4 regions of the Streptomyces sp. NPDC048462 genome follow, and region 1 is predicted to be linked to each of the others. Evidence: riboswitches for the same ligand, from Rfam matches in the RefSeq annotation. Region 1 holds a riboswitch; each other region holds the start of a gene.
The links. A riboswitch is a leader RNA that binds a small molecule or an ion and turns the genes downstream of it on or off. The one in region 1 is predicted to bind cobalamin.
Positions count from the first base shown of each region.

Region 1 (7,261 bases):
GCCCCGTGGTGACCGCAGCCGGCCCGGAGCGGACGACGGACCGGCTCACCTCGGTGCTTCTGGGCCCCGACGCCCGCCGGGAGCACGGCTTCTGGCAGCGGCTCATCGCCACCGACGCGTTCCGCCGGCCCGCCGTGCCCGCGCCCGGCCCCACCCCCGACGAACGGCTCGCCCTCGCCCACGCACGGCTGCGCACCCTCAACAGCACGCTGGACAGCGGCGCCAGGCTGGCCGCCGACCCGCGCGCCCTGGCCGCGCTGCACGAATGGCTCGCCCCGGTGGACACCTCGCTCGCCACCGTCGCGGGGATCCACTACAACCTCTTCCTCGGCAGCCTGCTGGACCACGACGCCGACCGGTCCCGCGATCTCTCGGACTTCCTCGCGATGCGGCGCATCGGAACGTTTCTCTGTACGGAGGTGGCGCACGGCAACGACGCCGCCGCGGTCGAGACCACGGCCACCTACGACCGCGCCCGGGACGGATTCGTGCTGCACACCCCGCACCTGGGCGCGCAGAAGTTCATGCCCAACACCAGCCCGGCCGGCGGCCCCAAGAGCGGACTGGTCGCCGCCCGGCTCCTCGTCGGGGGCACCGACCACGGGGTCTTCCTGCTGCTGGTGCCCCTCACCGACTCCTCGCAGGCCCTGCCCGGGGTGCGGATCCGCCGGCTTCCGGCCCGGATGGGCAGCCCCGTCGACCACTGCCTGACCTCCTTCGACCAGGTGTTCGTGGAGCGCGAGGCGCTGCTCGGCGGCCGGCAGGGACGGGTCGACGACGACGGGGTGTTCCGCAGCGGCACCGCCGGGCGCAGACGCCGGTTCCTCGCCTCCATCGGCCGCGTCACCACGGGCCGCATCTGCATGAGCGCGAGCGCGATCGGCTCCGCCCGCGCCACCCTCGCCATCGCGGTCCGCTACTCCGGCCACCGGTACGTCTCCGCCGGCCGGGCGCTGCCGCCGCTGCCGGTGATCGCCCACCGCAGCCACCACGGCCCGCTCGCCGGGGCCATGGCCACCGTCTTCGCGATGAGCCTGCTGCACCGGCGGGCCCTGGACCGCTGGGAGGCGGCGGCACACGGGCCGGATCCGGAGCGCGAGGCGGCCGGGCGGCTGGTCGACATCGCCAAGGGCTGGATCACCTGGCAGGCCCGGTCCGTGATCGTCGAGTGCCGGGAACGGTGCGGCGCCCAGGGGCTGCTGGAGAACAACGGGATGAGCGAACTCGTCACCGGGGTGGAGGGTGCCATCACCGCCGAGGGCGACAACATGGCCATCCACGCCAAGGCCGCGTCCGAGATGGTCATCTCCGCGATGCCTGACGCACCGGAGGCCTGGGGCGCGGCGCTCGAGGGCCCGCAGACCGGCGACCTGGACGATCTCCGCTTCCTCGGCCGGCTCCTGGCCCACGTGGAGCGGATCCAGTTCGCCCGTTCCCGCGCCCGCATGGCACGGGCCCCGCACGGGGGTCCGCTGAGGCGGTGGAACGAGGGGTCCGGGCCCGCGCTGCGCGGAGTCGAGGCGCATGCCTGCCGGCAGGCGGCCGAGGCGTACGCGGACGCGGTCGACGGCCTGCCCGAGGGGTTTGCCCGCGAGCGGCTGAGCGAGCTGGCCCGGCTGTTCGCGCTGCGCCTGGTCCAGCACCACAGCGGGGACCTGCTCGTCGCCGGCCACCTCACGGCCGGCCAGGTCGAGGACCTGACGGAGCGCACCGAGCGACTCGTCGCCGCGGTGGCGAACCACCTGCCCGAGCTCGCCGACTCGTTCGCGCTGCCGGAGGAGGTGCTCGCCGACTGGCCCATCGCCGGAGCCCGCTACGCCGAGGCGTACGACGACCCGGGGGCGTCCTGGCACACGGGCGGGTCCCCGGCACCCGCCGGAGCCGGGCGATGAGCGGCTCGGCGGAGCTGGCGGTACCGCAGGGCGTTCGGCGCGCGGCCGACGTGGTCCAGGGCCTCGGCGTCGGTGCCGTACTGCTGGCCTTCTGGGGTACCGCGGCCGTGCTCTCGCGCTGGTGCACGGGGGCGGCGACACCCGCAGGCGAATCGGTTCGCCGCAAGGCGTAACTGGAGGAACGCTGCTCAGTTACTTCGGCGTCGGGGTGGTGAGAGGAACCGCCCGGGACACCCCCGCCGGACGGGCATGATGGAGAGGAAGACCATGAGCGCGATTCACCCCACGATCACCGAGGTACTCAGCCGTACCTTCAGGGTGCCTGTGGCCGAGATTCTCCCCGAATCCACGATGGACAGCCTGGACATGGACTCCCTGGCAGTCGCCGAGTTCGCCGTCGTCATCAGGGAGGCCGTCGGCGTCGAGCTGGATCCGGGCACGCTGCACCGGGACACCAGCCTCGCCGGGCTCACGGAGTTCCTCCGCGCGGCGGCCGGCGACGAGGCGCCGGTGAGTGCGGCCCGATGAAGATGCCGGCCATCGCTGTCACCGGTCTGGGAATGATCACCCCGGTCGGCAACGACACCGAGTCCACCTGGGACGGGGTGTGCGCCGGCGTCAGCCCGGCCCGCATCGTTCCCGAGCTCGCAGGATGCGCGATCGACTTCGCCTGCACGGTCGAGGGCATCGACCTGGACGCCGCGATCGGCCGGCGTACCGCCTTCCGCATGGGCAGGTACACCAAGTTCGCGGTACTGGCCGCGCGGGAGGCGGTCTCCGACGCGGGACTCGACCCGGGCGGCTGGGACGGCAGCCGGGTCGCGGTCGTCGTCGGCACCAGCAGCGGCGGATCCGCCGGTCTGACCGATCAGGCCCTGGTGCTGGAGCGGCGCGGGCCCGAGGCGACCTCGCCGTCCGGGATCCTGCTCACCATCCCGAACATGCCCGCGGCGGAGATCGCGATCGAGATGAGCGCGACGGGCCCCAGCCTGGCGCCCTGTACCGCCTGCTCGTCCGGGATCACCGCGCTGTCCGTGGCCCGGGACCTGCTCGTCACCGGACAGTGCGACCTGGCCATCGCGGGAGCCACCGAATCGACCCTCTTCCCGATCGCCATGACCGGATTCGCCAGATCCGGCGCGGCCGCCCTCGCGGACCGGGACCTGTCCCGGCTCAGCCGGCCCTTCGCGGCCGACCGGGCCGGGCTCGTCATGGGGGAGGGCGCCGCCGTCATGGTGCTGGAGCGCGCGGCCGACGCCGAGGCCCGGGGCGCCGAGCCACGCGCGTTGCTCGCGGGCACCGGCGCCACCACCGACGCGCACCACCCCACCAGCCCGCACCCCGACGGGCGGATCGCCCAGGCGGCCGTCGAGGCCGCGCTGCGCGACGCGGGCTGGCAGGCCGGGGACGTCGAGCACATCAACGCGCACGGCACGGCGACCCCGCGCAACGACGCGGCCGAAGCCGCCCTGATCGGCCGGGTCTTCCCGCACCGGCCGCCCGTCACCGCGCCCAAGGGCGTGCTCGGCCACTGCATGGGCGCGGCCGGAGCGATCGAGGCGGGGCTGACGATCCTGACGCTCCAGCGCGGAATCGTCCCGCCCGTCGCCAACCTGGACGCGCCCGCGCCCGGGTTCGACATCGACTGCGTGACCAAGCGGCCACGGGCGCTGCCCGTGCGGCGGGCTCTCAGCCACTCCTTCGGATTCGGCGGACACAACGCCGTGGTCGCACTCCTGCGGCCCTGAGGACGCGGGGCGGACCGGGCCGGGCAGGCCCGGTCCGCCCGCCGTACCGTCGCTGAGCTGCGCGGACCCCGTGGTAGCGTGCCTGGGCCAGTCGAACTCCACGTAGGGGTCAGGGAATCCGGTGTGAATCCGGAACTGACGCGCAGCGGTGAGGGGGACGGGCGGGGCCAACAGCCACTGGGAGACCCACGGGTCCCCGGGAAGGCGTCCCGACCGTACGAACCCGAGTCCGAAGACCTGCTGGCGCCCGCGGTCCGGCACCGGTTCGCGGAACTCCGTACAGCGGGCCCCGCGCATGGGCCCAGAGACGCCGAGGTACTTCGTGCCGCTCATAGCCGGCCATGCCCGCTCCGCCGCCCTGCTCACGGCCGCAGCACTCCTGCTGACCGCCTGCGGCACAGGCGGCGACAGCTCCGCCGACAGGCCCACCGGGGCCGACGGCTATCCGGTGACCCTGAAGAACTGCGGGCACACCGTCACCGTGCGAGCGGCCCCGCGCCGCGCCGTCCCGGTCGACCAGGGGTCCACCGAGATCCTGCTCTCGCTCGGCCTCGCCGGCCGGCTGGCCGCCACCGCCACCTGGACCGACCCGGTGATGAAGGGCCTGGAGAAGGCCAACGCCGGCATCCCCCGGATCTCCGAGAACCGTCCCTCGTCCGAGAAGGTCCTCGACCAGGAGCCCGACTTCGTCAGCGCGTCCTTCGAGTCGACGCTCGCCAAGGGCGGCGTCGCCCCCCGGGAACAGTTCGAGAAGCTGGGCGTCCCCACCTACGTCTCGCCCGCCGACTGCACCGCCAAGGACAACAGCAAGGACGGCGACGGGGTCAGGACCGGAGCACTGACCATGGACAGCGTCTACCGCGAAGTACGCGACATGGCCAAGGTGTTCGGTGTCCCGGAGCGAGGCGAGAAGCTCGTCGCGGAGCTGACCGCCCGGGTACGGAAGGCGACCGACGGCATCAACGCCTCCGGCGCCACCCTGATGTACTGGTTCGCCAACTCCGAGTCCCCGTACCTGGCGGGCTGTTGCGGGGCGCCCGGCGTCATCACCCGGGAGCTGGGCGCGAAGAACGTCTTCGACGACACCCATGAGGAATGGCCGCAGATCAACTGGGAGACGGTCGCCGACCGCAACCCCGACGTGCTGGTCATCGGTGATCTGACCCGCAAGTCGCAGACCGCCGAGAGCGCCTCGCGGAAGATCGCGTTCCTGGAGTCCAATCCGGCCACGAAGAACATGGACGCCGTACGGCACAAGCGCTACGTGCTGCTCAGCGGGCAGGCCATGAACCCGTCGATCCGGACGGTCGAGGGCGTGGAGCGGGTCGCCGCCGGGCTGCGCACCTTCGGGCTCGCGGGGTGACGGACACCGAACGGGCCGCGCGGGCGAGCGGACACGAGCTCCCCGCCGCCGGTGAACGCGGGCGTCGCGGTGTCCGGGGCATCGGCGGGGGACTCCTGTGGGCCGGCGGCCTGCTGCTCCTGGTCCTGTCCGTCGCCGTGGCCGTCACCATCGGCCCCGCCCGGATCTCCGTCGGAGACGTCCGGGACACGGTGGCGGCCCACCTGGGGCTCGGGGATTCGCCGCTCAGCCCGATCCGGGACGGCATCATCTGGAACCTGCGCATGCCGAGGACCCTGCTCGCCGCCGTCTGCGGCGCCGGACTCGCGGTCTGCGGCACCGTCATGCAGTCGCTGCTGCGCAACCCGCTCGCGGACCCGTTCGTCCTCGGCGTCTCCTCCGGGGCGTCGACCGGTGCGGTCGTGGTCGTCGTCCTCGGAGTCGGCGGGGGAGCGGTGTCCCTGTCGGCCGGTGCGTTCATCGGGGCGCTCTGCTCCTTCGCGCTGGTCCTGCTGCTGAGCCACACCCTCGGCGGCAGCACCGACCGGGTGGTCCTGTCGGGAGTCGCGGCCATGCAGCTGTTCTCCGCGCTCACCTCCTTCGTCGTGATGACCGCCGCCGACGCCGAGCAGACCCGCGGGGTGCTGTTCTGGCTGCTCGGCTCGCTCGGCGGCGTCGGCTGGAGCGATGTGTGGACCTGCTCCGCCGTGCTGGCCGTGACCCTGCTGATCTGCCTGGGCCACGCCCGTACGCTCGACGCCTTCGCCTTCGGGCAGGACGCCGCCGCCACCCTTGGCGTCCACGTCGGGCGCACCCGGATCGTGCTGCTCTGCGCGACCGCGCTGCTGACCGCCGCCCTCGTCAGCTCGGCCGGCGCCATCGGCTTCGTCGGCCTGGTGCTGCCGCACGCGGCCCGCGCGCTCGCCGGCTCCGGGCACCGCAGGCTGCTGCCCGTCACCGCGCTCGCCGGGGCCGTGTTCCTGGTCTGGGTGGACACCCTCGCGCGCACCGTCCTCGATCCGCAGGAGGTTCCGGTGGGTGTCGTCACCGCCCTGATCGGGGTGCCCGCCTTCGTGCTCGTCCTCTACCGCACCCGGCGGACCGCATGAGCTCGCCCGGCAGCGGGCTGCGGGCCGACCGGGTCAGCCGCGAGGCGGGCGGCCGCCTCATCCTGGACGGGGTCTCGCTGACCCCGCCGCCCGGTGCCACCGTCGGCCTCATCGGCCCGAACGGCTCGGGGAAGTCGACCCTGCTGCGGATACTGGCCGGGGTCCTCGCGCCGGACGCGGGCACGGTCACCCTCGACGACGACCCGCTGGCCCGGATCGGCCGCCGCACGGTCGCCCGGCGGGTCGCGGTGGTCGACCAGCACTCGCTCACCCAGGTCGAGCTGAGCGTCGTGGACGTCGTACGCCTGGGCCGTATCCCACACCGCCGCGCCTGGTCGGCGCCGACGGCCGAGGACGAGAGCGCGGTGGACCAGGCCCTGGAGCGGACCGGTCTCACCGGCCGCCGGGACCAGTCCTGGCACACCCTCTCCGGCGGCGAGCGCCAGCGCGTCCAGATCGCCCGCGCGCTGGCCCAGCAGCCGCGCGAGCTGCTGCTGGACGAACCGACGAACCACCTGGACATCCAGCACCAGCTGGAACTGCTGTCCCTGGTGGCCTCGCTGCCGCTGACCGCCGTCATCGCCCTGCACGACCTCAACCTGGCCGCGATGTTCTGCGACCGGATCGTGGTGCTGGACGGCGGCCGGGTGGTCGCGGCCGGCACCCCGGCCGAGGTGATCACCCAGGAACTCATCGCCGCCGTCTACCGGGTCGGGGCCGTCGTGACCCCGGACGGCCCGGAGGGGCGGCCCTCGGTGCGTTTTCGCCCGGGGAGGCCCGGGAGGCCCTGACAGCGGGTCCCGGATGACACGAGAGGGCGGACCCCCGTGCTGCGGGTCCGCCCCTCGCTCCTGTCCGGTCCGGCGCGGTGCGCGGGGTCAGCGGCGCCGTCCCTGGCCGAACTCGCCACCGGCGTCCTTACCGCCCATGTCCTTGCCGTCCTTGGTCATGCCGTCCGCGTAGTCGATCTGCTCCTTGCGCAGTTCCGCGGACACTTCCTTCTGCTCGGTCACCTTCTTGGTCTCCATCCGCACCCGCTCGACCGGCACGGTCTCCTTCCGCATCGTGGCGCGTTCGGCGTGCAGGGTGACCTCCACGTCCTGTTCGTTGATGTCGGAGCGGGCCGCCTTGTCGCCGGGCTGGAGCGGCTCCCGCACCACCCGGACCTCT
Region 1 covers NZ_JBICXG010000001.1:448,754-456,014, forward strand. Annotated here, with positions in the region: gene ACGFU6_RS01825 (acyl-CoA dehydrogenase) at 1-1,892, shown strand, start outside; gene ACGFU6_RS01830 (hypothetical protein) at 1,889-2,065, shown strand; gene ACGFU6_RS01835 (acyl carrier protein) at 2,160-2,420, shown strand; gene ACGFU6_RS01840 (beta-ketoacyl-[acyl-carrier-protein] synthase family protein) at 2,417-3,640, shown strand; cobalamin riboswitch at 3,712-3,900, shown strand; gene ACGFU6_RS01845 (ABC transporter substrate-binding protein) at 3,936-5,003, shown strand; gene ACGFU6_RS01850 (FecCD family ABC transporter permease) at 5,000-6,091, shown strand; gene ACGFU6_RS01855 (ABC transporter ATP-binding protein) at 6,088-6,882, shown strand; gene ACGFU6_RS01860 (PRC and DUF2382 domain-containing protein) at 6,970-7,261, opposite strand, start outside.

Region 2 (7,261 bases), on a different contig from region 1:
GCTGGACGACCCCGGCTTCCACCACAGCGTGCTGGCCGATTTCCGCGACCGTCTCGCCGAAGATGACCGTGCTGACCGACTCCTCGACCTCGCGCTGGCCCGCCTCAAGGAGGCCGGACTGGTACGCGAGCGCACCACGCAGCGCACCGACTCCACCCACGTCCTGGCCGCGGTGCGCGACCTGACCCGCCTGGAGCTGATCACCGAGGCGGTCCGCGCCGCACTCGAAGAAGTCGCCGGCACAGCCCCTCACCTGCTGGACGAACTGGTCGACGAGGACTGGGGACGCCGCTACGGGCGGCCAGTCCGCCTGGGCAAGAACCCCACTAAGCCCAAGACCAGGATCCTTGCCACCGGAAACGATGCCGTCCGGCTCCTGGAACACCTCTACCAGCACGGAGCGGACCGCACGTCCGGCCCTCGCGTCCAGGCCCTGCGCCAGATCATCGTGCAGAACTACCACCATGACGCCGCAGGACACCTGCGCTGTCGCACCGCCGAGACGGAAGGCGGGCCCGGGCTGCCGCCCTCGTCCCGGGCGGTCGTCTCGCCCTACGACACCTCGGCCCGCTATGCACGCCATGGACACATCATCAGCTGGAAGGGGTTCTCCGCTCACCTGACCGAGACCTGTGCCCCCGGCCCCAACGTGATCACGGACGTGGCCACCACCGCGGCCACCACACACGACAGCAAGGTCCTGCCCGGCATCCACACGCGCCTGGCCCGTCGCGGCCTGCTGCCCGCCGAGCACCTCGTCGACAGCGGCTACACCTCCCTGCCCCACCTGGAACAAGCCGCCCGTGAACACCAGGTCACCGTCACCGGACCACTGCCGGGCAACCCCACCCGCCAGCACCGCCGAGGCGAGGGCTTCGCCCGGGACGACTTCCACATCGACTACGACCGTGAGCAGGTCACCTGCCCTCAGGGGCAGGTCAGCGCGGGCTGGCACGGCCCCTATCCGACCTCCTCGCCCACCGCGGCCCCGCTGATCGTGGCCAGGGTCACCAAGAGTCAGTGCCGGCCCTGCCCGGCCCGTGCTCGGTGCACGAGCACCGCCGACAGCGCCCGCACTGTGGGCTTTCCCCCGCGAGAGCTCCGCGACCTGCAACTTCGCGTCCGTACCGAGCAGCAGACGTCCGAGTGGAAGGCTCGCTATGCGGTCCGCTCCGGAGTGGAGGGCACGGTCAACGAGTTTGCCCACGGCCACGGCATGCGGCGCTGTCGCTACCGAGGGCAGGGAAAGGCCCACATCCAGCACGTCCTGACCGCCATCGCCGTCAACATCGAGCGCCTCAGCAGACTGCCACCGGCCGAGGACGCATCCGCACCCCGCCGACCGACTGCCTTCCAGAACTACCTCGACCAGCGCGAGCTACCCCGACCGAAATCCTGGCGAACCCTGGGCACCTGACCTCGACAGCTCCAAGATCCCCGACAGAGTCAAGCTTCGAGGCCGTCGGGAAATCCGCCACCCTGCGCGCCGCGTACGACGCGACCCGCCTCGGCGGCACGGTCTGCCTGGTCGGCGCCGGATCCCGCACCGACCTGCCCGACATCAGCATGGCGGAGCTGGTCATGAGCGAGAAGGCGATCCTGCCCTCGTTCTACGGGGGCGACGACATCCGGCGCACCTACGCGACGATCATCGACCTGTGGCGCGCGGGCCGCATCGACCTCGACTCCATGATCACGCACCATGTCCCGCTCACGGACATCAACGAGGCGATCCGGCAGATGCACACCGGTGAGGCGCTGCGCACCGTCATCGACATCGCCGGGTGACGTCGCCGCAGGGGGCCGGGCGGCCGGACGCGACCGCGGCGCACCGCACGGCCCTTGCCCGCAGGACCCGCGCCGTTCACTCGAACAGCTGACCCGCCTCGCGGCCCACAGCGCCCACGGGGAGCGTGGCTGTCAGCCGACGAACTGGCCCACTGCACTCCGGCGCCCTGAACGGGCGGGCCCCGGCCGCCGCGGGCACGAGGAGCTGTCATGGCCCGCACGCCCAAGGACGCGACGCCCGCAACCGCAAGAGCCAACCGTGCAGCCGCCGCCCGCTACGCCATGGACGACCGGCAGGACTTCGCCGACAACGACCGCGGGTTCATCGCCCCGTTCCCCGACAGATTGTACGCGGCCGACGGCCGCGTCATCTTCGACGCGAGCCGGTTCGACTACATCGCCGACGACGCCCCGGCCCCCGACACGGTGAACCCGAGTCTGTGGCGCCAGTCGCAGCTCATCCGCAAGGGTGGCCTGTACAAGGTCGTCGACGGCATCTACCAGGTGCGCAACAACGACATCGCGAACCTCACCGTCGTCGAGGGCGACACCGGACTGGTGATCGTCGACTGCATGGCTTCGGTCGAGGCGGCCACGCAGGGCATGGCCATGATCCGCGAGCACGTCAGCGACAAGCCGGTGGCCGCCGTCATTTACACGCACACCCACATCGACCACTACGGCGGAGTCAAGGGTGTCGTCAGCGCAAAGGACGTCGCGTCCGGCAAGGTGCCGATCATCGCCCCGGGCACCATTGCCTCCTTCGACAAGCACGCTATCGGCGAGAACGTGATCGCGGGCAACGCGATGTCCCGCCGGGCGTCGTACGCCTTCGACAGCCTGCTCGACTACTCCGCCACCGGCTGCGTGACCTGCGGCATCGGCATCACGACCGTGCCGGGGGTGACGGTCTCGTACATCTCGCCCACGGACCCGATCACCGAGACCGGCGCCAAACGCGACCTGGGCGGCCTCGAATTCGAGTTCCTCTACGCCCCGGACACCGAGGCCCCGGAGGAGATGCACATCTGGATCCCGCAGCTGGCCGCCCTCACCTGCGCCGAGAACGCCAACCACTCGCTCCACAACATCCAGACCCTGCGCGGTGCCCGCACCCGTGACGCCCGCAACTTCGCCCGCTACCTCGACGAGACGCTGGAGCGCTGGGGCGACGAGGCACAGGTGCATTACGGCCCGCACACCTGGCCGGTGTGGGAGAACGAAGCGGTGACCTCCTTCCTGGCGTCACAGCGCGACACCTACAAGTACATCCACGACCAGGCGCTGCGCCTCGCGAACAAGGGATACACGCCCCTGGAGGCAGCCGAAGTCATCGAGCTGCCGGCGGAGCTGGGCCGCAAGTGGTTCAACCGCGGCTACCACGGCACGCTGCACCACGACGTCCGCGCGGTGTTCACCAAGGAACTCGGCATGTGGGACGGCGACCCCGTCTCCCTCCACCCCCACCCGCCGACCGAGTCGGCCCGCCGCTTCGTCGACCTGATCGGCGCGGACCAGGTCATGGCCGAGGGGCAGCGGGCCCTCGACGCGGGCGACTACCGCTGGGCGGCCCAGATCCTGCACACTCTCGTCTTCGCGCAGCCGGACAACCGGGCGGCCCGCGACCTCCAGGCCGACGCGTACGAGCAGATGGGCTACCAGGCCGAGGGACCGCAGTGGCGCGGCATCTTCCTCACCGCGGCCAGGGAACTGCGCGAGGGTGTCCAGCCCGCCACATTCGCCACGGCCAGCCCCGACACGATCTTCGCCATGCCCATCGACATCCTCTTCGACTACGCCGCCGTCCACCTGATCGGCGACAAAGCCGCAGAGGCCGACCTGCGCATCGACTTCTCCTTCAAGGACAGCGACGAGACATGGACGATGTGGGTCGCGCGCGGCGTCCTCAACGCCCGCCGCGGCGCGTCCCCCGACACGCAGCTCACCGTCACGGGAACCAAGGCGGCCCTGGTGAGTGTTCTGCTGAACCCGGCGAGCGCGGCCACGCTCGCCGAGTCCGGGAAAATCCGCCTCGACGGCGACGGCACCGTTCTGCCGGCGCTGGCCGAGCTCATCGACACGTTCGACCCCAACTTCGACATCGTGACGCCCTGAATGAGGCGTGCTCACGCCCGGCGGCCGGCGCGACCGGCTCGCGGCTCTCAGCCGCGTACCTGACGGCCAACGTTGAGGCCGGCTCCGGCCTCGCCTGTGTGAAGTCACTCCCCGCCACGACGTTCCGCTCAGCCGTCGACATCGTCGAAGGCGTCCACTGCCCCATCCCCAAGAGGAGCCTCTGACAGGCCAAGGTGTGGATGCGCCGCCCTGAACTGGGCTTGTTCCGCTTTGACGGGCACCATGGGTGTGGTGGTCAGGCTGCGAGCCGTCGCCTGCGGTGCCGGGCCAGCAGCCCGGCGGCCCGCATCTGTTTCGCGATGACGCATCACGTGGAGTGCGCGGCGATCATGGAGCCGGTGAAGAAGGACGACTGACCTGAGGTTTCGCTCCGGCGCATAGGGTGTGCGTTGCGGGCGATACCTGACGCTGAAATGACGCTCGCGACGCTCGTTCTGATGGGCGACAGGAGCCTCTTCGGGCAAGTCGTCCCCCGTCGGGGCAGCGAGCATCGACGGGGTCTGCATCACGCCCTGGATCCTGTGCAGCCCTCCGGCATGGGCAACTCCGAGAAAGATTCGAGGTATGGCAGTGATCTGCGTCGGCGGCATGATCGGGATCGGAAAGACGAGTGTCGCCGAACTGATCGCCAAGGAGCTGGGGAGCAGGGTCTTCTACGAGAGCGTGGAGGACAATCCGATTCTGCCGCTCTTCTACACGGCCGGCCCCGAAGAGATAGAGGCGAGGCGGTACCCCTTCCTCCTCCAGCTCTACTTCCTGCAGACGCGTTTCGCCGCGATCAAAGACGCGTACAAGCAGGACGACAACGTGCTCGACCGCTCCATCTACGAGGACTGGTACTTCGCCAAGGTCAACCACGACCTCGGCAGGATCAGTTCCCTTGAGATGCGGGTGTACGAGGGGCTGCTCGCGGAGATGATGCGCGAGATCGACGGCCTGCCCTACCGCAAAGCACCCGATCTCATGGTGTATCTCCGGGCGGACTTCGAGACGGTACTGCACCGCATCGGGCTGCGGGGACGCGATTTCGAACAGGACCGGAGTCTCGTCGGGTACTACCGGACGCTGTGGTCGGGGTACGACGACTGGGTGCGCGAGCACTACCGCGCCAGTGACGTCGTCGTGGTCGACATGAACGACACCGACGTGGTCAACAGCCCCGAGGACGCGGAGCGCGTGGTCCGGGAAGTCACTGACGCCCTGGCGCTGGCGAGGTCACGGCGCCCCTGATGCCGCCCGGTGGCCGGGCACGGAGGTGTCCCGGTACGCCGTCCGGCCGGGCTCCTGCCACCGTGGGGCGGGTGACATGATGGGCTGCGGACATGGGCGACGGCGGCCCGAGGAAACCGGTGGGAATCCGGTGCGGTACCGCCACTGTGATCGGCGAGCGGATCCCGATGCGCCACTGCCCCGCGAGGGCGGGAAGGCCGGGACGAGCACGGACCCGAGAGCCAGGAGACTCACGCTGTCGCCTCCTCGAAGGACCCCGGGGCGGAACTCCCCGGCAAGAGGGAGGATGCGGCATGCCTGAGCGGCCAGTCGACGAGAACGCGCCGACGTCGGACCGGACGGTCCCCTGCCGGGTGGTGGTGTGCCGCGACTGCTGCTGCGGCACGGTCAAGGTGCGGGGCGATCACCCCGCGCAGACCGCGCGGTTGCGGGAGATCGCCCCGGTGCGGACCTCCGACTGCCTGGACCTCTGTGAGCAGGCCAACGTCATCGTCGTACAGCCTTCTGCCGTCGGGCGGGCGGCAGGAGCCCGGCCGGTCTGGCTCGGCCTGGTCAACGACCCCAATGCCACCGAGGACATAGTGGATTGGGTGCGGGCCGGCGGGCCGGGTGTCGCGGACCGTCCCGGCATCCTCGACCTCTATCTGATCGACCCGCCGCGCCGCGTGAGGACGGCGACCTCATGACCAGCGGTGGGCGCGCGGCGGACGCGGTACCGGCGCACGAGGTCGTCGTGGCGCTGCGCGACGTGGCGCGGATGGGCGGATTCTTCGTCCTGGACACGGCCCGGGGGCCCGGGTCCGGTGCAGGAGGGCTCACACGGGAAGGGTTCGGCGCGCGGGCCAGGACGGTCAATGAACGCTACGCCACCGCCGAGGCCCGCGTCGGAGTCTCCATCGCCCATCTCGGGCTCGCGGCCCGCCTGTGGTCACCGGTTCTCGCCTGCGCGCTGTTGCACGGGATCGTGCCGGAGACGACCACCGTGGAATGGGCCGGTGACAGTGCGGCGCTCCGGCTGGCCGAGCCTCGGGGCAGCCGTGCTCCGCAGCCGGCGTCGTCGCTCGCCGATGCCGTCCGCGCTCAGGCGGACGGTGTTCTGGAGGGTGTGGAGCGGGGCCTGCCCGTCAAGGTGGCTCCCCGCCTGCTCGCGGGTAACTCGGCTTCCGCGCTGGTCGGTTCGGCGGCGCAGCTGCTCAGGTCCCGGCCCGACCTGCGGGCACCGCTCACCGGGCTGACCAGGGAACTCCTTCAGACGGGGCGGCTGTTGGGTACGGGCGAGGTCACCGGCCCCGAGCTGACGTTCCGGCGGCGGAGCTGCTGTCTGTACTACCGGGCCTTGAACGGTGCGAAGTGCGGTGACTGCTGCCTGGCCCGGTGACCGGAGCGGAGCAGGCCACAGGGGCCCGCTCCGCCCGCTGCCGAACGTGCCCGGGATCCGCTCACCGCGACGCGGGCAGCCGGTGTCGCGGTGGGCCCGGCGTCCCGGATCCGGCGCCGCGGCTCGTACCCCGGCACCGGCGTCCAGTTGACCCAGGACGCCCGGTCACCGGTTCGCGTCGGGCACAGGCACGTCCGCCGGCAGGAACGTCACCTGGGGACGGCCCGTGCGAGGATGCACCGCGACCTCGGCGGTCACCTCGTAGACCTCCGCGAGCAGGCGCGGAGTGAGCACCTCGTGCGGAGCACCGGACGCGACGACACCGCCGTCGCACAGAACGAACAGGCGATCGCAGTAGTACGCGGCCAGGTTGAGGTCGTGCAGGGCGACGAGGACCGTCGCGGGCAGCCGGCGCAGCACGGCCAGGATCTCCAACTGGTGCCGGATGTCGAGGTGGTTGGTCGGTTCGTCCAGGACGAGCAGCGACGGCTCCTGAGCCAGCGCGCGGGCGATCAGCACCCGTTGGCGCTCGCCGCCGGAGAGCCGGTCGAAGGCGCGGCCGGCCAGGGGGACGGCGTCGACCGAGACGAGTGCGGCCTCGATCAGCGCGGCGTCCTCGGTCGTGTCGCCCGACAGCAGTCGCTTGTGCGGGGTGCGGCCCATCGCGACGACTTCACGCACGCTCAGATCGAGGCCGGACGGAGTGTCCTGCACCACTGCGGCCAGGGT
Region 2 covers NZ_JBICXG010000004.1:226,298-233,558, forward strand. Annotated here, with positions in the region: gene ACGFU6_RS09510 (IS1182 family transposase) at 1-1,417, shown strand, start outside; partial or broken gene ACGFU6_RS09515 (zinc-binding dehydrogenase) at 1,453-1,788, shown strand; gene ACGFU6_RS09520 (alkyl/aryl-sulfatase) at 1,999-3,903, shown strand; gene ACGFU6_RS09525 (deoxynucleoside kinase) at 4,489-5,154, shown strand; cobalamin riboswitch at 5,264-5,386, shown strand; gene ACGFU6_RS09530 ((2Fe-2S) ferredoxin domain-containing protein) at 5,448-5,840, shown strand; gene ACGFU6_RS09535 ((2Fe-2S)-binding protein) at 5,837-6,532, shown strand; gene ACGFU6_RS09540 (ABC transporter ATP-binding protein) at 6,698-7,261, opposite strand, start outside.
Region 2: another riboswitch for cobalamin. It lies ahead of ACGFU6_RS09530 ((2Fe-2S) ferredoxin domain-containing protein); the one in region 1 lies ahead of ACGFU6_RS01845 (ABC transporter substrate-binding protein).

Region 3 (7,261 bases), on a different contig from region 1:
GGCTCACCCCGAACACGATCACCGAGACCGCGCCGAGCGAGGCGCCGGAGGACACCCCGAGGAGGTACGGCTCGGCGAGCGGATTGCGCACCAGCGCCTGCAACGCCGTACCGACGACGGCGAGACCCGCGCCGGTGACCGCGCCGAGCAGGACGCGGGGCCCGCGCACGTCGAGGACGATCGTCTCCCGCGCCCGGGTCCAGGTGGGTTCCGTCCAGTCGGCGCCGAGCGCATGGGTGACGATGCCCCACACCTGGCCGGGCGGCACGTGCACCGAGCCGAAAGCGAGTCCTGCGGTCGAGCAGGCGGCCAGTAGCACCGTGAGCCCGGCCAGGGTGAGCGCGAACGCGGCCCGGCGGCGCGGCTTCACCAAGGCGGTGTTCCCGGCGTCCGCGGTGGACGCGGTCACTTGAAGCTGTCCGGGTGCAGCCCGCGCGCCAGGTCGCCCACCGCGTCCGCCGAGCGGACACCGACGAGGGTGTCGGTCAGCGGCAGCACCACGAAACGCCTGTTCCTGATCGCGGGCACGTCGGCGAGGGCGGGCTGGGAGAGCAGGAACTTCTTCTTCTGCGCGACGCCGGTGCCCGCGTAGTCGTAGATGGCGATGACGTCGGGCTTGCGGTCGACGACCTGCTCCCAGGAGACGTCGCCGAACACGTCGTCCAGGTCGGAGAAGACGTTCTTGCCGCCTGCCAGCCTGATCAGCTCGTTGCCCAGGCCCTTGCCGCCGGCCGTGAAGGCGGACTTGTCGCCGCTGTCGTAGACGAACACGGAGACGTCACGCGCGTCCTTCACGGCCTCGCTCGCCTTGCCGGCGCGGGTGCGCAGCTCGGAGACGAGGGTGGCGGCGCGATCGGGGACGCCGAAGATCTTGCCGATCGTGCGTATCTCGGTGTACGTGTCCTCGATGGTCACCCCCTTCTTTCCGGCGCAGTTCTCCCGGTTGAGGTAGGTGTCGATGCCCGCGTCCCCGAGCGCCTCGCGTGAGCGGCCCTCCTTCTCCGCGAATGCGCTGGCGTACCCGCCGTAGACGAAGTCGGGATCGGTGTCGAGGACCTTCTCGAACGACGGCGCCTCCTTCGACAGCTGCGGGATCGACGCGAAGTCCTCGCGCAGCGCGGGCAGGATCGCCGAGTCGGGGTACGACGTACCGGCCATCCGGTCCTTGAGCCCCAGCGAGAGCATCACTTCGGTCGGATGCTGGTGGATGGTCACCGCACGGGACGGCGGCTTCGTGTACGTCGTCCTGACACCGCAGTTGTCGATGGTGACGGGGAAGCCCTTCGCCGCCGAGGCGCTCGCCTCCGGGGAGCCGGCGGTGGCCCCGGACGAGCCGCAGCCGGCCGTCAGCACAATCGCCGACAGCACGGTGAGGGCTGCGGCGAGGCGCGCGGGACCGCGCCCGCGTGGGGCTGCGAACGCCGCGGGCGAGGGGGAGAGCGAGAAAAGGGGACGGCTGTGACCGTCGTGCATGGGAAGCCTCCTGCGGAGTCCGCGCTCCTCGGATCGGGCCCGCGGCAGGTCAGTGACCTGACTTCCGCGCACGTCCCGTGGGACACGCGCGGTCACAGTGGCGGGACCGCGCCGGATTCGCACCGGCTTCCTGATTCCTGCCGCGGCTTTGACCTGGTGATCGTACGTAATGACCGGATGGACGAGGAAACCGGGTCGGCGCCGGGTCACTGGTACTCCTCGCCAAGCTGCCGAGCGCCGTGCGCCGGTGCGAACGAGGCCCGGTCTGGGCGAGGAAGCCCCGGCCGAACCGGGCCACGAGCAGGATCACGACCACCACGAACGCTGCGAGCGCGAGACGGGAGGGCGCCGCGTAGTCGGCCGCCCTCGGGTCGTTCCCGACGACAAGACTCACCCCCACCCCGATCAGCGCGAGGTCGACCACCGTGATCACCACACCGCTCACCAGCGGCGGGAAGAACCGCACGGCCTTCGCGAACGGGTAGGCGACCAGCAGCCCGAACACCCCCGCCGCCAGCATCGATCCGTACACGGCCTGGATGCCGTACTCCCCGGCGATCAGGATCATCGGCGTCACCGCGGTGAACGCCGCCCCCGCCATCACCGGCATCCGTACCCCGAGGATCCGGCCGACCCCGGCTCCCTGGATCATCGTGACGACGCCCGCGACGAGCAGATCGGCGTTGATGAGCACGGCGATGGTCGAGGCGTCGAGGCCGGCCGCCGCGCCGAACACCAGCGGTACGGTCACACACCCCGTGTACATCACGAGCACGTGCTGCAGCCCGAGTACCGCAAGCCGCCCGGACCCGGGCCGGCTGCTCCCTGGGGACGTCGTCACGTCACCCACCTCTCTCAGCGCTTGAAGTTGGCGGCGATGCGCTGCTGGATGTAGTCGGCAGCCGTGATCGGCGGATAGCGGCCGTCCGGCCCCTCGATCACCACGTCACGGTCCGCCTGTGCGAAGAACGCGATGCTGTGGCGGGCGGCCCTGTCGTCGCCCGGACCCGGCGACTTGACCCGGTGGAAGTTCGACGGCAGCCGGTCGTCGCTCCACCGCATCAGCATGTCACCGATATTGCAGGTGATCACGTCGTCGGCCGGCTCGACCGGCGTCCACTCCTGCGCTTCGGCCTCCCTGCCAGGGCACACCTGAAGCCCGCCCTGCCCGTCCCGCTGGAACAGCAGCGTGAGGCAGTCGAAGTCCGTGTGCGCGCCCGCCCGCCACACACCGGCGGGGATCTCGGCGTCCTCGGGCACCGCGAAGTAGTGCAGCATCCGCAGCGTCGACTGGTACTGGTCGCTCGCCGGGCGGTGGGCGCGGGCGAAGAACCCGTCGGGCAGCCCCAGCCTGTCGGCGAAGCAGGACAGCACGCGCATGGCAAGGTCGCGGCACTGCGCCTCGAAGGCCAGGGTGCGCTCGCGGAACCCGGGCAGAACGTCGTCGGGCCACAGCCCGTCCATGTGCGGGCGGGTCAGCTGGTAGGACTCCTTCTGGTCGGGCGTTCCGATCGACGGGCGGACCTGGGTCATGGACTCCCAGCCCGAGTTGAGGCCCCTCTTCAGTCCGTGCCGGGCCTTGGTCCCCTCCGGCAGTGCGAAGAAGCGTGCCGCGTCGGCGAACGCGGCGTCCACCGAGGGCTGTTCGATGCCGTGGTTGACGAGCTGGAAGAAGCCGATGTCCGTGGCGGCGGCCCACAGCTCCTCGGTGATCGCGGCCTTGCGGTGCTCGAAGCCGGTGAGGTCGATGCGGCGGATCTCCCGGACGGAGGTCTCCGTCCCGGCCCCGCCCATGCGGGTCTCTTTGTCCAGCTCGGCAAGGTGGTAAGCGGTGTTGGTCATCGCGGCTGTCGCTCCTCGAAGCGATCGTGGTGTACGGGATGCAGTCACCGCCCCTGCGATCCCCACCGCCGGCTCTCAGAGGCCCGCGGGCACGGCCGCGGCGGACCCCTTCGCGGGCCCGGCGCCGTGGGCTGGCGCGGGCCCCGGTCACCCGGGACCCGCACGCGATGTGCTCAGCCTGCCCGGCGCGTGTTTCCGCCGCGGCTCACGGTGTTACGCGGCCGTAAAGCCGAGCCGGGCCGCCAACTCCGCCGACGGCAGCCGGACATGCTCCCCGTCGCGCACCAGGACCTCCCCGCCGACCATGACGGCCGCCACGGTCCTGCTGCCCGCACAGGTCAGCAGGGTGGCACCCGGGTCGCGTACGGGAAGGCACGCGTAATCCCGGTCGAAGCGGTGCAGCACCAAGTCCGCCTGCATCCCGGGCCGTACCCCGTCCGGGCGCTCCTCCAGGCCGAGGACCCGGTTCGCGCCGTTGGCGGCCAGCGCGAACATCTCCGGGAAGCCGAACAGATCGGCCTTGCGGTGCGCGGCCCGCTGCACATACGCGCCGATGCGCAGCGCCTCCAGGATGTCCTGGGTGTCGTTGCTGGCCGCGCCGTCGACACCGAGCCCGACCCGCAGTCCGGCCGCCAGCATGTCGGGCACGGGAGCGATCCCGCTGCCCAGGCGCATGTTGCTGAGCGGGTTGTACGAGACACCGACCCCGTGCCGCGCCAGCGTCGCGCGACCTGCAGCGTCCAGCTCCACACAGTGCACCGCGAGCAGCCGCTCCCACAGGAAGCCGGCCCGCTCCAGATATTCGACGGCTCCGACCCCCGCGTGCTCACGGCACATCACGTCGTCGGTCGCCGTCTCCAGGAGGTGCAGCGAGACGGGCAGGCCCCGCTCGTCGGCGTAGGCGCGCACGGCCCTCATCCCGTCCGGCGTCAGGCACCGCGGATTGGGCACCGCCACTGCGACCTCGACCCGGCTGCCGTGCGCGGCCGCTATCAGCTCGTCCGTGTGGGAGAGGGCCTCCTCCAGCGGCTGCATCAGGCGCGGGTCGAACCCCCACTTGCGGCTGAGGTCGCCGCGGTCGGCGACGCCTCGGCACAGCACGGCCCGCACCCCGCTGGCGCGCAGCGCGCGCAGCACGGCGTCGTGCACGTCGGGCGACGGGTGCGGCCACATGTGCTCGACGAGCGTGGTGGTGCCGCTGCGCAACGCCTCCGCGGCGGCGGCCGTCGCGGTCGCGTACGCCCGCTCGGGCGTCAGCAGCGCCGCTTCCTCGCCGACCGCGCTGAGCCATGCGAGCAGCGGCAGTCCTTCGCCGATGCCGCGCAGGCCCGCTTGGAAGAGATGGGTATGGGTGTTCACGAGTCCGGGCGTCAGATGCCCCCCGGCGCCGTCCAACACGATCTCTCCCGGCGGAAGTTCGCCGTGAGGCAGGAGAGCTCGGACGCGGCCGTCGGCCAGGTGCACGTCCATCCCCGCGTGCCAGGTGCCACCGCTGAAGACCGTGACGTCCGTGATCGTGTCGAGGGTCATCGGGAGAGGTCCTTCCGGCGGGGCGTGTGGTGGAACAGCAGGTTCAGGGCGAAGGCGACGATGCCGGTGACGGCGATACCGCTGTCCAGGACCGGGCGCGCGTAAGACGGCAGAGGGGCGTAGAAGTCGGGGGCGCCGACCGGGATCATGCCGAGCGCGAAGGCGAGGGTGACGGTCAGCAGGTTCCGCGAGTCGGTGAGATCGGCGCGGGCCAGGACGCGCAGGCCCACCGCGCCGACCGTGCCGAACATGACGAGCGACACCCCGCCGAGCACCGGTCCCGGCACGGCGGCGACGGCCGCGCCGAGCACCGGGACGAAGGCGAGCACCACCATCAACGCTCCCGAAAGAGCCACGACATGACGGCTTCGCACCCGTGTGACACTGAGCAGCCCCACGGACTGCCCGAACGTCACGATGGGGAACGAGGCGAGTGCCCCGGACACGACCGTCGCCGCGCCGTCCGCACGCAACGCCCTTACCACGGTGGGCGCGTCGTCGCCGCGTTCCACGATCTGCCCGACGGCGAGCGTGTCACCCACCGACTCGACCATGTTCACCAGTTGCACGACCAGCATCGCCGCGACGGCCGGCACGATGAACGTGGGCGCGCCGAAGGCGGTCGGATCGGGAGCGGTCACCACGTGCGCGTCCGCGACGCCCGTACCGTCGAACAGGCCCAACTGCACGGCGATTACGGTCCCCGCGGTCATCGCGGCGAGTACCGAGTACCGAGAACCGGGCGAGCGCGGGCGGCGCGAGCAGTTCCGCCACCACGACGAGCAGCACGGTCACGGCGGCGAGCCCGAGCCCGCGGCCGCTGCCGCCGCCGCCGTTGATCAGTCCTGCCGCGGACGGCACGAGCGAGAACCCGATCACGGCGATCACGGTCCCGGTGACCAGCGGCGGGAACAGGTGCAGCCATCGCCCGAACCACGGCGCGATGGCCACCGTCACCAGGCCGGACACGATCGTGGCCCCGAACACGGCCGCGAGCCCGTGCTCCTTCCCGATCAGCACGGCGGGCGTGATCGCGGTGAATGTGGACCCCATGACGATGGGAAGCCTGGCCCCGAACCACTTGACGCCGAGCGACTGCAACAGCGTGGCGAGCCCGCTGACCAGCAGGTTGGCACTGATCAGCAGCCTTATCCGGTCCTCGGGCAGATGGAGCGCGCTGCCCACGAGTAGCGGCATGGTCGCCATGCCCGCGTAGGCGACGAGCAGGTGCTGCAGGCTCAGCGGCACCAGGCGGCGCAGCGGCGGGCGTACGTCCACGGGGTGAGGCCCTTGCGCGGGCGCGACAGCGTGCTCGGCGACAGCCATCGTTCCTCCCTGAAAGCTAGGCGGAAGACGGCTGGTTCGCGCCGGGGCACGACAGTGGCCCCGCACACACGGGCCGTTGCAGCCATGGCCGGTGTGAGGGCGACCATAGGGACACCGTGTTTCGCCCGCGTTGCGCCGGGAATTCGGGCACGGAGCCGGATGGCGCCCCGCTCCACATCGGCTCAGACCCATCGTGGACTGCGACACGCTCTCCGTGGGCGTCGAGGTGATCCCCGACATCACGAGCGGCTCCAGAGCGCCCGTCCCTGGCAGGCACGTCTACTGCCGGAGTCGACACAGGATTCAACCGTGGAACCGGGGGCACGCTGAACTCCATGACCCGCGGGGAGAAGAATTACTACTAGCTGACCGATGCGCACGGCCGTAGGGAAAGCTGAGGCGACGTCGAATACTTGGGAGCGTCTGATGCGAATCGTTGTCGGACTTTTCATATTCATCTTTGCGGGATTTTTTGTCGTATCTTCCAAGCGGCTCAGCCGATCTGCCGGAGGCAGTCAGGCGCTATCGCAAGGTATGCAGGCCTGGAATCGTCTGCTATTCGTCCTTATTGGTGGAGTCCTTTCTCTCGCCGGCCTGGCCTATGCTTTCGGGCTCTTTGGGTAATCCCTTCGTGCGGCAATGCATGGGTTTATGTGTCAGATAGCGGTATTGCGCCGGTGTGAGCCGGTCTTCCGCCTGAAGGATCTTCAGTGGCGCAACGACCGGTAGCGAAGATCCCGCTCTCGGTGACAAGGTCCTACGGCTCCGAACCGCACCGCGACGCCCTGCGCTGCGCAAGCGCAGGGATCCTGCCCGTCGCCTCCCGCAAGGACCGCCCCCAACGGCTCAAGTGCCTGGGCAAGGTCGGCTGCGCCTGTCGCGTCGATCCGCAGATGATCCAGCTGTTCTACAGCCGGCCCCTTCTGCGAGGATGAGCCGTATGAGCGTGCGTAGGAGGAACCGGGTGCGGGTGTCAGGCCGCGCAGGCGCACCGGTGGTGGTGCTGGCGCATGGTTTCGGGTGCGACCAGAACATGTGGCGCCTGGTCGCGCCGACTCTGGAGCGGGACTTCACGGTGGTGGTCTTCGAC
Region 3 covers NZ_JBICXG010000004.1:234,475-241,735, forward strand. Annotated here, with positions in the region: gene ACGFU6_RS09545 (FecCD family ABC transporter permease) at 1-409, opposite strand, end outside; gene ACGFU6_RS09550 (ABC transporter substrate-binding protein) at 406-1,473, opposite strand; cobalamin riboswitch at 1,503-1,645, opposite strand; partial or broken gene ACGFU6_RS09555 (solute carrier family 23 protein) at 1,796-2,239, opposite strand; gene ACGFU6_RS09560 (isopenicillin N synthase family dioxygenase) at 2,329-3,315, opposite strand; gene ACGFU6_RS09565 (amidohydrolase family protein) at 3,529-4,845, opposite strand; gene ACGFU6_RS09570 (uracil-xanthine permease family protein) at 4,842-5,558, opposite strand; partial or broken gene ACGFU6_RS09575 (solute carrier family 23 protein) at 5,632-6,411, opposite strand; gene ACGFU6_RS09580 (hypothetical protein) at 6,882-7,106, shown strand; gene ACGFU6_RS09585 (alpha/beta fold hydrolase) at 7,112-7,261, shown strand, end outside.
Region 3: another riboswitch for cobalamin. It lies ahead of ACGFU6_RS09550 (ABC transporter substrate-binding protein); the one in region 1 lies ahead of ACGFU6_RS01845 (ABC transporter substrate-binding protein).

Region 4 (7,261 bases), on a different contig from region 1:
GTGCTCGGTACGCGCCCGGGAGCGCCGCCCCGCCGCGCCCTCGCCCAGGCCGGGCACGCTCAGCATCTTCGTCCGGAACGGCTCGCCGGCCCGCACGGGCTGCTGCTCGCCGCCCCCGACGGGCTGCCCCTGCCCCGGCTCCCGCTCCTTGCCCTGCTCGGGCACGGACTGCTCGGGCCCCGGCCCCTCGGGCGTGTCGTCGGCGCCGTCTTCCGGCTGCGGCGGTGTGTCGGGCCCGTCGCCCTGCGGGGGCGGGCCGCCGCCACCGGGGCCGTCCGGGTCCGGATCCTCGTCCTCGCCGCGGTTCTGCTCCAGCGTGTCGTCGAGCTTGTCCTCGTCGAGCCCCGGCGCGTCGAACGGATTGCGCCGGCGCCGGTGGGGGAGCGCGAGCAGGGCGGCCTGCCGTACGTCCTCGGCCTGGACGTCGGTGCGCCCCGCCCAGGCGGCCAGTGCCGTGGCGGTCCTGGCCATCACGATGTCGGCCCGCATCCCGTCGACCTCGAAGGCCGCGCAGGTGGCCGCGATCTGCCGCAACGCCCCGTCACCGAGCCGCACTTGCGGCAGCAGTGCCCGCGCGGCCGTGATCCGGTCCCGCAGTGCGCCCTCCTCCTCGGCCCACCGGGCGGCGAAGGCGGCGGGGTCGTCGTCGTAGGCGAGCCGCCGGCGCACCACCTCGACCCGCAGATCGGTCTCGCGCGAGGCGGCGACCTCGACGGTCAGCCCGAACCGGTCCAGGAGCTGGGGCCTGAGCTCGCCCTCCTCCGGGTTCATCGTCCCGACGAGCAGGAAGCGCGCGGCATGCCGTACGGAGACGCCTTCGCGCTCCACGTACGAGGCGCCCATGGCGGCCGCGTCCAGCAGCAGGTCGACCAGGTGGTCGTGGAGGAGGTTGACCTCGTCCACGTACAGGATGCCGCGGTGGGCGTCCGCGAGGAGCCCCGGCTCGAAGGCCTTCACGCCCTCGGCCAGCGCCCGTTCGATGTCCAGGGCCCCGACGAGCCGGTCCTCGGACGCGCCGACGGGCAGCTCGACCGTCCGCGCCGCCCGTGACGCGCCGGGCGCCGGCTCGTGCGGGCCGTCGGGACACGCCGGGTCGGGCGATGCGGGGTCGCAGGAGAACCGGCACCCCGGGACGACGGACACCTCCGGCATCAGCGCGGCCAGCGCGCGCACGGCGGTGGACTTGGCGGTGCCCTTCTCGCCCCGCACCAGCACCCCGCCGACGGCCGGCGAGACGGCGTTGAGCAGCAGGCCGAGCCGGAGATCGTCCTGCCCGACGATGGCGGTGAAGGGGTACGGCGTACTCACAGGGCCTCCTTGGTGGCGGCGGTTTCCAGCGGTTCCGACGGGCGTTCGGGCCCCGGTGGCGGCTGCGGGGCGGGGACCGGTGTGCGGGGTCCCCGCACGGCCGGGCTCCCGGGGAGCGGGGGCGCTCCCGGCGGGATGAAGGGGAGTCCGGCGGGAGCGCCCGACTCGATGAGCCGCCACAGCGCGTCGGTGTCGGCGTGTTCCTCGATGAGGTCACCGAGGCGGTCGAGCTGCTCCTCGCGCAGTGCGGCGAAACAGGTGCCGGGGGCGGGGACGAAGCGGCGCCCCGCGGCCCGCGCGACCTCGGCCAGGAAGCGGCGGCGGAACGCGTCGCTCTCCAGCGAGCCGTGCCAGTGGGTGCCCCACACCGCGCCGGACCGGCAGCCGTCCAGGCGCCGCCCCCGTGCGTCGGTGAGGAACGGCTCGCCGCCGCGCACGTCCGCGACGCCGTGGTGGATCTCGTACCCCTCGACGGGGGCGCCGAGCGCCTCGCCGACCGGCCGGGCGAGGGTCTTCTCGCGGTCGAACCGCACGCGTACGGGGAGCAGGCCGAGCGCGTCGACCTGTCCGGCGCGCGACTCCACCTCGTCCTCGATGTGTTCGCCGAGGATCTGGTAGCCGCCGCAGATGCCGAGGACCGGGCGGCCCTCGGCGGCGCGCCGCAGCAGCGCGTCGGCAAGGCCGCGCTCGCGCAGCCAGGCCAGCGCCTTCACCGTGCCCCGGGTGCCGGGCACGATGACGAGATCGGCGTCGGACAGCTCCTCGGGACGGTCCACGAACCGCACCACGACGCCGGGTTCGGCGGCCAGCGCGTCGACGTCGGTGAAGTTCGACATCAGGGGCACCGCGCACACGGCGACGCGCAGGACGTCCTCGCCGTGCGGGGGCGCGACGACGGACTCGCGCACGGTGCCGCGCAGCGAGACCCGCAGCCCGTCCTCCTCGTCGATGCCGAGGCCGTGGGCGAACGGCAGCACTCCGTACGTGGGCCGCCCGGTGAGACCGAACAGCATGTCCAGGCCCGGCTCCAGCAGTGACACGTCACCGCGGAACTTGTTGACCAGGTAGCCGGCGATCAGTTCCTGGTCCTCGGCGGCGAGCAGCGCCGTCGTACCGAAGAACGAGGCGAAGACCCCGCCGCGGTCGATGTCCCCGACGACCACCACCGGGAAGCGGGCCGCCCGTGCGATGCCCATGTTCACGATGTCGGTGCGCCGGAGGTTGATCTCCGCCGGACTGCCCGCCCCCTCGCAGATCACCGCGTCATACGTGGACCGGAGCTGCTCCAGGCAGTCCACGACGGTGGACAGCAACTGCTCCTGCCTGCCGCCGTGGTAGCCGCGGGCGCTCATCTCACCGACCGCGCGCCCCATCAGGACGACCTGGCTGGAGCGGTCGCCGCCGGGCTTGAGCAGCACCGGGTTCATCAGCGCGGTCGGCTCCACCCGGGCGGCCTGGGCCTGCATGGCCTGGGCCCGGCCGATCTCGGCGCCCTCGCGGGTGACGAAGGAGTTGAGTGACATGTTCTGCGCCTTGAACGGCGCGACCTTCACCCCCTGGCGCACCAGCCAGCGGCAGATGCCCGCCGTGACGACGCTCTTGCCCGCGTCCGATGTGGTCCCGGCGACCAGCAGTCCGCCGCTCATGTCGGTCTCCGTCCTGAGGTGCGCGCACCCGGGGCAGGTGTGCCCGGACCGCGCGTCGAGGTGATCCGCCGTGCCGCGGCGCCCGCGCCCAGCCGGGCCGCCACGCTCACACCGAGGGCCAGCACGCCGATCCGGCGCGAGAGCCGTACGGCGCGTTCGATGTCCTTCGTCCCCACCGCCCGGCCGGCGGCGCCGTTGAGTACGGGGCGGTGCTCGACCCGGCCGCCGTAGGCGAGGGTGCCGCCGAGCCGTACGCCCAGCGCGCCCGCGAACGAGGCTTCCACCGGGCCCGCGTTGGGGCTCGGGTGCCGGTGGGCGTCCGTACGCCAGGCCCGCAGCGCACCCCGGGGCCGTCCCCCGGCGGCGACCGCGAGCAGCGCGGTCAGCCGGGCGCCGGGCCAGCCCACGAGGTCGTCGAGGCGGGCCGAGGCCCAGCCGTAACGCAGATGGCGGGGCGACCTGTGCCCGACCATCGCGTCCAGGGTGTTGGCGGCCCGGAAGCCGACGAGCCCGGGGACCCCGCCCAGCGCGCCCCACACCAGTGCGCCGACCACGGCGTCGGAGGTGTTCTCGGCGACGGACTCCACCACGGCACGGGCGATCTGCGGTCCGTCCAGGGACTGCGGGTCACGGCCGCACAGGCGGGGCAGCCGCTCGCGGGCCAGTTCGAGGTCGCCGGCGGCCAGCGCGCCGCCGATGGACCGGGCCTCGCGCCCGAGCGACGTACCGCCGACGACGGACCAGGTGGCGGCGGCGGTCAGGGCCACGGACGCGGCGGGACGGCGGCGCAGCGCACGGGCGGCCAGTGCCGCGCCTCCGGCGGTGCCTCCGGCGCAGACCAGGGTGTGCAGCGCGCCCCACCCGCGGTGGTCGCGCCACAGGCGGCGTTCGATGCCTGCCGCGGCCCGCCCGAAGGCGGCGACCGGATGTCCCCGGCGGGGGTCACCGAGCAGCAGATCACCGATCAGACCGGCCGTGGCGCCGTACGCGAAGATGCGATCGGCACGCACGGTTCAGCCGGCCGTCGCGCCTCGGACGCCCTTGGTGCGGGCAGCTGGCGGCGGGGGAGACAGGGATACGGACGCACGGCGGCCGGGCATGGCGATATGTCCTCACTCAGGGTCCGCGCCCTGGTTCGACGTGATCGGCGACCAGAGTCTCCTGGCTCCCGGATCCGCAGTACCCCCGGTCTTCCAGCCCACTTGGCGTGGACCGTGACTTCCGGTGGTGGGGGACTGCTCCCCGGTGACAGTGGCGGGACCGCGCCGGATTCGCACCGGCTTCCTCTGCTGTCGCCGTAATGGCTCCGGCAGTCCACCACGCTCCGCGAACGCCAGTCAACCTACCGTTGACCTGCGGCGGCGCAGTGTGCTGAGACCCACATCGGGCCGGCCGCACGCGAGGTGCGGCCGGCCCGATACGGCGGATGGTTCAGGTGCGGTGGGTCGGGGACTGCGGCTCAGGCGACGATCATGTAGATGCCGTAGGCCACCGCCGCCGCGCACAGCCCGAAGCAGGCGTACGCGCCCGCGCGGGCGAGCATCAGGGACCCGCCGGCCTGACCGCCCGGTGCGGCCGCCTCGGCCTGCCGGGAGAGGCCGACGATGCCCAGGGTGAAGAGGCCCACCAGCGCGACGGTGGCGACGAGAGAGACGCCGAAGACGGTGCCGAGGGCTGCCCAGTCGATGTTCATGGAGGATCTTCCTTACACCGTGGCAGGTCGTGCCGGGTCGGCGGCTACGGGCCCGGCCGGGGCCGGGATGGTGGTCTTGAGGTCATGCTGGGCCTGGGCCGCGGTGGGCGGCGGGCTGACGGCCGCGATGGCGGTGGTGACGACCCCGGCGGGTTCGGCGTTCCCGCCGGCCGTTGCGCCGTTCTGGCCGCCGGGCCCGACGTCGTCCTGGCCGACCGGCTTGCGGCGGGACAGGACCCAGATCGCTCCGGAGCCCGCGACCAGCAGCAGGGCGACGAGCACGACGCCCCAGGTGCCCTGCTTGGTGAGGAACTCCGCCCCCGCGCCGACCAGACCCGCGGCGGGCAGCGTCAGACCCCAGGCGACGAACATCCGGGTGGCGGTGGACCAGCGGACCACACCGCCCCGGCGGCCGAGGCCGGCGCCCATCACCGCACCCGAGCAGGACTGGGTGGTGGAGAGGGAGAAGCCGAGGTGCGAGGAGGCCAGGATGACCGTGGCCGCACTGGTCTGGGCGGCGAAGCCCTGCGGCGGCTTGAGCTCGGTGAGGCCGCTGCCCATGGTGCGGATGATGCGCCAGCCGCCCAGGTAGGTGCCGAGCGCGATGGCCAGACCGGCGCTGACGATGACCCAGACCGGCGGGTTCGCACCGGGGGAGAGCACCCCGCCGGTGACCAGGGCCAGCGTGATGATGCCCATGGTCTTCTGCGCGTCATTGGTGCCGTGGGCGAGCGAGACCAGCCCGGCGGAGGCGATCTGCCCGGCCCGGTAGCCCTTGGCGGTCGCCTTCTCCTGGGCGTCGTTACGGATCTTCCCGCCGATCCGGTAGGTCAGCCTGGTGGCCAGCAGTGCGGCCAGACCGGCGACGAACGGGGCGGCGACCGCGGGGAGCAGCACCTTGGTGACGACGGTGCCGCCGTCGACCGAGGACCAGCCCGCGGACATCACCGCGGCGCCGATCAGACCGCCGAAGAGGGCGTGCGAGGAGCTGGACGGCAGCCCGACCAGCCAGGTCAGCAGATTCCACAGGATGGCGCCGACGAGCGCCGCGAAGATGACCTCGGTTCTGAGGCCGTTCTCGTTGATGATCCCGCCGGAGATCGTCTTGGCGACCTCCACCGACAGGAACGCGCCGACGAGGTTGAGAACGGCGGACATCGCCACCGCTGTCTTGGGTTTGAGTGCGCCGGTCGAGATGGTGGTCGCCATCGCGTTGGCGGTGTCGTGGAAACCGTTCGTGAAATCGAACACTAGAGCTGTCACGATCACAATCGCGAGCAGCAGCGTGATGTGTTCCATTTACCCAGGCAATCGTTCGACGTCAGTGGCACGTGGAACGTAGGCAACCCGGGTGAACGGAAGATGAACTGAACAGGGCGTTGCGGTGACTCCAATCGGAGTGGCGATGCCCCGTTTGGCCGTGGTCCGACAGGGCGGGACGGGCGCCGGGCCGTGTGGGCCCGGAATCCGGGTCCGGCCGGCCTCCGGAAACAGGGCAGAAACATGGGCCGCTCATCAGTGGAAAGGATCTTCGTATGAGCGATCAGCGACAGGGTCCGGTCGAACAAGCCGTGGGCGTCGGACAAACCGCGGGCACCGGACGGGCCGGGGACGTCCGGCTGTCCGGGGACATCGGGCGGGCCTGGGGCGCGGTCGTCGCCACCGCCCGCCGGACGGCGGCCGACGGACTGGTCGTCGGCACCTCGGGCAACGTGTCGGCGCGAGTGGGCGGCACCGTCCTGGTCACCCCGAGCGGCGTGCCGTACGACCGGCTCCGCCCCCAGGACGCGGTCGGCGTCGATCTGGAGGGCAACCAGGTCCTCGGCGAGCTGGCCCCGACCAGCGAACTCCCGCTCCATCTCGCGGTCTACCGGAACACGACGGCGGCCGCCGTCGTGCACACCCACGCGGTGCACGCCACGGCCGTCTCCACGCTCGTCGCCGAAGTCCCGCCGATCCACTACGCGGCCGCACTGCTGGGCGGTCCCGTCCGGGTCGCCGCCTATGCCCGGTACGGCACCGACGAACTCGCCGCGAACATGCTGGCCGCCCTGCGGGACCGCACCGGCTGCCTGCTCGGCAACCACGGGACCGTCACCTACGGAGCAACCCTCGACGAGGCGTACGACCGCACCGCCCAGCTCGAATGGCTGTGCCGCCTCTGGCTCGCCGCGAGCGCCGTCCCCGGCCGCTCCCCGGCCCTGCTCACCCCGGACCAGCTGAGCGATGTCCGGGAGGCGCTGAAGGGGTACGGGCAGCCGGGCTGAGGCCGCCGGGGCGGGCGGCCTCGGCCCGGACGGCCCCCGCCCGCTGGCCGAGTGCGCGGGTGCCCATGAGACTGAGGGCGTGCGCCCGGTTACAGCGACGGCAGCAGTCGTCACCTCCCTCATCGGCGCCGGTGCGGCAGCGGTCGCGGCCGGCCGGTACGCCGGCGACGCCGCCCTCGGGGCGCCGTCCGGCCGTCCGTTCCCCGCCGACCGCAGACTCACCGTGCACGCGACGGCGGCGGGACAGGTCACCCTGACCCGTTCCTTCGCCGCGCTGCGCCCCGGCACCTACGGGCTGGCCGGTGACGACGTCCACGCCGTCGTCGGCCCGGTCATCGAGCAGGCCC
Region 4 covers NZ_JBICXG010000038.1:21,128-28,388, forward strand. Annotated here, with positions in the region: gene ACGFU6_RS36040 (putative cobaltochelatase) at 1-1,308, opposite strand, end outside; gene ACGFU6_RS36045 (cobyric acid synthase) at 1,305-2,954, opposite strand; gene ACGFU6_RS36050 (cobalamin biosynthesis protein) at 2,951-3,964, opposite strand; cobalamin riboswitch at 4,109-4,242, opposite strand; gene ACGFU6_RS36055 (hypothetical protein) at 4,414-4,647, opposite strand; gene ACGFU6_RS36060 (anion permease) at 4,660-5,946, opposite strand; gene ACGFU6_RS36065 (class II aldolase/adducin family protein) at 6,183-6,914, shown strand; gene ACGFU6_RS36070 (alpha/beta hydrolase) at 6,994-7,261, shown strand, end outside.
Region 4: another riboswitch for cobalamin. It lies ahead of ACGFU6_RS36050 (cobalamin biosynthesis protein); the one in region 1 lies ahead of ACGFU6_RS01845 (ABC transporter substrate-binding protein).